One region of the Burkholderia alba genome, then DNA from elsewhere that is predicted to be linked to it. Evidence: predicted binding sites of a transcription regulator. Region 1 holds the regulator's gene; the other holds the start of a gene.

What was found. The regulator LexA, encoded in region 1, represses DNA repair genes until DNA is damaged. The targets are predictions, from matches to a motif close to ACTGTATNNNNATACAGT.
Region 2: RZR99_RS13260 (VRR-NUC domain-containing protein) is a predicted target of LexA. The motif match lies at 1,035-1,052, and genes of this name have one in related genera.

What each region holds. Positions count from the first base shown of each region.
Region 1 is NZ_JAWJWL010000002.1:129,982-132,925, forward strand. Features, by position in the region: gene RZR99_RS02445 (universal stress protein) at 1-387, shown strand, start outside; gene RZR99_RS02450 (DUF2939 domain-containing protein) at 559-1,215, opposite strand; gene RZR99_RS02455 (hypothetical protein) at 1,244-1,585, opposite strand; gene lexA (transcriptional repressor LexA) at 1,629-2,276, opposite strand; gene RZR99_RS02465 (sulfate ABC transporter substrate-binding protein) at 2,554-2,944, shown strand, end outside.
Region 2 is NZ_JAWJWL010000010.1:33,255-36,198, reverse strand. Features, by position in the region: gene RZR99_RS13260 (VRR-NUC domain-containing protein) at 1-1,022, opposite strand, end outside; gene rbsK (ribokinase) at 1,221-2,147, shown strand; gene fucP (L-fucose:H+ symporter permease) at 2,195-2,944, shown strand, end outside.

The DNA of each region.
Region 1 (2,944 bases):
ACGCATCTGCTGTCGGTGGTCGACATGCGCTCGAGTATCGCGCAGAGCGCGGGCCTGCTCACGGACGTCGCATGCGGCCGCTTCGAGGAATCGGCGCGGGAAATCCTCCAGGAGGGGGTGAACTGGCTGACGGAGCGGGGCGTACACGCCGAGGGCCATTTCGCGTTCGGCTACCCGATCGAGGAGATCGCCAATCTGGCGACCCAGCTCGGTGTGGATCTCGTGGTGGTGGGACACCGTTGCCGCAGCGGCCTGTCTCGCTGGTGGATGGGCTCGGGCAATACGCAATTGCTCGACCGCATCTCGTGCAGCATCTTGGTCGCCTGTTCGTCACCGGCGGAGCAGCGCGCGGAGAGTGCGAAGGAAGCGGCCGCGGCCGGTCATTAAGCCGTGAACGACGGATGGTGCGGAGCCGGCGTGTCGCGGCCCGGGCGAGCAGCGCGCCGATCGCGTAAATTGAACCGGTTCCGGACTTGATCCCGATGGCCCGTGCCTGACGCGGGCCGGCGATGGCTCGCCACGTCGCCGGCCGCCGTCATGCGTGAGCGGCCGCCCATCTCAGTGCTGTTGCAGGTCGACTGCCGACAGCTTCCACATGAAGAGCCCGCTGCGATGAAAGATCGCTGCATAGCGGGTGCCGCCGGCGTTGCGTTGATACGTCACAACGAACTCATCGATATTCCGGTAACCGGCGCTGGTTTGCGGCGACGTGTTCCGCGTAGCGTCGTCGTCGCCCGGCTGCGAACTGGCGGGTGCTGTGGAGGCGGCGGCCGGCGGCGAGTCCGCCGGCGGACTCGCTTGCGCGGGCGCGCCGGCGCCGAGCTTGGGCGGCTGTTCGCCGGGCTGGCCGCGCGGCGGCATGCCGCTGATCAGTGCGGCGACGCCGTCGGGCGTCGCATAGGCATCGACGAGCGGTCCGATCAGCGCGGAGCCGATCAGCGCACCGATGATGGAGAGCGGATTGTCGCGCTGCTGCGCATCGATTCGCCGCATCAACTCCTCGGTGACCTGCTGCTTGAGGCTTGTCCTGAGCGCGGGGAAATCGACATATGCGCTGATGGCTTGCGCGTCGCGCGCATCGACCGCCTGCTTCAGACGCTTGAGCGCGAGGTACGGTGACGCGTAGGCATAGAGGATGGCCGCGATGACGGCTGCGATCAGCGCGGTAATCAGAATCGGTTTGAGCCGGCTGGGCCGGCTCGCAGGCAAGTTCAAACGGCCTCCATCAAGAACGGTTCCGTAGTCAGAGACCCTGTTGGACAGTGGAACGTTCCTCGGCGATGCAGCGATCGATCATCCGGCAGACCGCGTCGATGGTTCCGATCATGATCAGCCGAGAGGGGCCGTGATACACCCGTACCGGCGCCCGGCGAGCCGGCTCCGCATGATGGAGCGCGGCATTCAGCGAGACGCGCGCGAAGGCGGGCATCGCGGACAGCAGCAGCGACGCTTGCTCGGGCTGCTGCTCCGGTTCGGCCGCGCTGGCGGGATGAGCGGCGGCGAGCGGCGCGCACGGCATGCGGCCGCGAAGATGGCGCAGACGGCCGAATTGGCGGAAAGGCAGCAGACGGGCAAGGCGTTCCATGGTGTTCTCCAGATCCAGGCGGACAGGCGGATATAACCGGCGGTTAGAGTTCGCCCGAGCGAATCAGCCCGACGGCGATGCCTTCGAGCGCGAATTCGGCGCTCCCGGCTTTGACAAAGATGTTTTCGTAGTCGGGGTTCTCGGCGATCAGTTCGAGTCCGCCCGGGCGGCGCATCAGGCGCTTCACCGTGACGTCGTCGCCCAGCCGCGCAACGATGATCTGGCCGTCCTTCGCCTCGGTCCGCTTCTGTACGGCGAGCAGGTCGCCGTCGAGGATGCCGGCGTCGCGCATCGACAGCCCGCGTACCTTCAGCAGGTAGTCGGGCTTGCTCGAAAACAACGCGGGGTCGCACGCGTAATGCTGCGAAATATGTTCCTGCGCGAGGATCGGGCTACCGGCGGCGACGCGCCCGACGAGCGGCAGCGACAACTGCATCAGCCCCGCGTGCGGCAGCGTGAATTGATACGGCGTGTCTTCGATGCCGAGCAGGCGGATGCCGCGCGACGCGCCCGCGGCCAGCTCGATCACGCCCTTGCGCGCCAGCGCGCGCAGGTGTTCCTCGGCGGCATTCGGCGAGCTGAAACCCAGCTCGGCGGCGATCTCCGCGCGGGTGGGCGGGTAGCCGGAGCGCTCGATCGCGCGACGGATCAAGTCGAATACTTGCTGCTGGCGGGCGGTGAGTTTGATCATGGCATGACTGTATGGATAGACAGTGAGCTGTATTTTTATACAGTGTTCGTCGAAATTCAAGTGTTACTTGAAGTTCGTCGCTATCGCGACGATTCCGGCGCGACTCCGCGCCGCCGGAACGCCGCTCCGTCCGCCCGAACCGCACACCCCGCCTTCGTTACCACTTTTGAGTATTAAAAAATGAATAACGATTATTTTTAATGATGAAAGCTGTTCGCTAGACTGGCCCGACATCTCAATAAGCAACCGAACCCACCACACACCTGGAGAACCAAGGATGGTCAAGCGCAACACGGGGCTAGCCAGCGGCGCACGCCGCCTGATTGCAACACTCGCGCTCGGCGCGGCGACAGCGCTCGGCGTCGTGTCGCACGCGATGGCGGACACCACGTTCCTGAACGTGTCGTACGACCCGACCCGCGAGCTGTATCAGGACTTCAACCAGGCGTTCGGCAAGGAGTGGAAGGCGAAGACGGGGGAAACGGTCAACTTCAAGCAGTCGCACGGCGGCTCGGGCGCGCAGGCGCGCTCGGTCCTCGACGGGCTGCAGGCCGACGTGGTGACCCTCGCGCTCGCGTACGACATCGACGCGCTCGCGAACAAGGGGCTGATCAACAAGGACTGGCAGAAGCGCTTGCCGGACAACGCGTCGCCGTACACGTCGACGA
Region 2 (2,944 bases), on a different contig from region 1:
GCCGCCCGCGCCGTCTCCCGCCCTTCGCGGCGCCGCAGCCGCGGCAGCATCCGGGCGATGCGCTGCTGCTCTTCCTCGCTTTCCGGCTGCCGGGCAGCCTGCTCGGCCAGCGCGAGCGCGTCGCCGCCGCGGCCGCTGCGCTCGAGCACCCGCACCCGCCGGTGCCGGCTGCCGGGCCAGCCGCTGCGCGCGTAGGCGGCCAGCGCCCCGTCCCATTCGGCGCGCCGCTCGCCGGCCTGGCCGATCTGGAACAGCAGCTTCGCGCGCCGCTGCGCGAGCCACGCATTGCCGCAGTCGAGCGCGCCGGCGTGCTCGGCCAGCGCGTCGAGCGGCGTGTCGTCCGGCCACGCGCCGAGCGCTTCGCGGCAGCCGTCCAGCGCGAGATACGCATCGACGTCCGCGCGCTGCTGGAACGCGCGCGACGACGGCGCGAACGGAACCTGCTCGTACTGGAACACGCCGAGATCCGCCAGCACGAACTCCGACCAATCCTGGTGGAGATTGCCGAAGAACATCAGCCGCAGCCGGTCGCACAGCGGGCCGACCGTCACCTCCAGCACGCGATCGTCCAGCGCCGGCTGCCAGTGCGCGAACGGATGAGCGCCGTCATGCGCGCCGCGCAGCCATTCGAGCAGATCGCCCTTGCGCGCCGCCGCGCCGCCGGGCGGCGGCGACGCGAAACGCCGCGCCAGTTCCGCCCGGGTCGACAGCGCGAACAGCTGGTCGAGCGACAGCGCGGGCGCGGGATCGACCCAGCCCAGCTCGACGAGCGCGGCGGCCGCGAGCCGGGTCGGGCCGATTTCGTCGTAGACCAGCTTGCTCTCGCGAAACAGCGGCCCCTTGCGCATCAGCATCCGCACCAGCAGCGCGCGCGACGGTCGCGGCAGCGCCGCGAACGCGTACAGGAACGCGTGCTCGCCGGCGTCGAGCACGTCGCCGTAGCGCGCGCCGATCCACTCGAGCGCACGCTCGAAATTCGACAGGTAATAGAACGCGGGCGGAAGCGACGGGTCGGGCGGCACGGATCGGCGATCACTGTACGTTTATACAGTCGCGATGATAGCAAAAGCACCGCCCGCGCCACCAGCGCGCCTTCCCCGCCCCCGGGCCGGATGACGCGGGCATCACACGAAAAGATTGAATTTAAACATTTTATGTGATTATATTCACACACGAGAAGCAACCGGCCAGCCGGTACGACATGTGAGGAAGACAGCAAGATGGGAAAGATCGCCGTCATCGGCAGCAACATGGTCGACCTGGTGACCTACGTCACCCGGATGCCGACCCGGGGGGAAACGCTCGAGGCGCCGGGTTTCGAGATCGGCTGCGGCGGCAAGGGGGCCAATCAGGCGGTCGCGGCGTCGAAGCTCGGCGCGCAGGTGGTGATGGTCACCAAGGTGGGCGACGACCTGTTCGCCGACAACACGCTGCGCAATTTCGCGAGCGTCGGGATCGACACCGAGCACGTGCGCCGGGTGCCCGGCGTGCCGAGCGGCGTCGCGCCGATCTTCGTCGAGCCGGATTCGAGCAACAGCATCCTGATCGTCAAGGGCGCGAACCGCCACCTGCTGCCGGCGGACATCGACGCGGCCGCGGCACGGATCGAGGCCTGCAGCCTGATCGTGCTGCAGCTCGAGGTGGAACTGGACACCGTCTACTACGCGCTCGACTTCGCGGCCGCGCGCGGCATCCCGGTCCTGCTGAATCCCGCGCCGGCCGTGCGCGAGCTCGATCTCGCGCGGGTCGCGCAGGCCGAATTCTTCGTGCCGAACGAGACCGAGCTCGCGATCGTGACCGGCAGGCCCACCGATTCGCTGGAAGCGATCGAGCGCGCGGCCGTCTCGCTCGTCGAGCGCGGCCTGCGCAACGTGATCGTGACCCTCGGCGCGCGCGGCTCGCTGTGGGTATCCGCGCACAGCGCGCGCTACGTGCCGGGCTTCGCGGTCGACGCCCGCGACACCACCGGCGCGGGCGACGCGTACATCGGCTGCTTCGCGCACTACTACACGGAAACGCGCAACGTCGCGCGGGCGATGCGCTACGCGTGCGCCTACGCCGCGCATTCGGTGACGGGCCTCGGCACGCAGAAGTCCTACGCGGACGCCGGCACCTTCAAACGCTTCCTGCGGGACGTCGCCTTCTGACGACGCGCGCCGCTTTCGCTTCACGAGACAACCGGGAAGGAGACAGCATGAGCCAGGCCAGGATCGTACAGACGCCGGACGGGTATTACCTGAACCGCACCCCGCTTTTCGCATTCACGCTGCTCTGCTGCCTGTTCGCGCTGTGGGGCACGGCCGCGAACCTGAACGACGTGCTGATCGCGCAGTTCAAGAAAGCCTTTTTCCTGTCGGATTTCGAGTCGGCGTTCGTGCAGTCGGCGTTCTATCTCGGCTACTTCTTCCTCGCGATTCCGGCCGCGACGGTCGTCAAGAAGTTCAGCTACAAGACCACCATTCTGATCGGCCTGTGCTTCTACACGATCGGCTGCCTGCTGTTCTTTCCGGCGGCGTCGATGGCGAAATACGGGATGTTTCTCGTCGCGCTGTTCGTGATCGCGGCGGGCCTGTCGTTTCTCGAGACCGCGTCGAACTCCTATTCGACGCTGATGGGACCGCGCGAGACCAGCACGCGGCGGCTCAACATCTCGCAGACGTTCTACCCGTTCGGCGCGATGGCGGGCGTCTACATGGGCAGCTTCCTGATCTTCCGCGAAGGCGACGCATCGCACGCGCAGCTCGCGCGAATGTCGGCGGCCGAAGCGCACGCGCATCAGCTCGCGATGATCCAGGCGACGCTCGAACCGTACAAATGGATCGTCGTCGTGCTGGTGGCGGTGTTCGTCGTGTTCGCGCTGACGCCGTACCCGGCCTGCAAGGGCAACGGCGCGGACGGCCCCGCGCAGCGGATCGACCCCAAGGGCACGCTCGCGCGGCTGTTC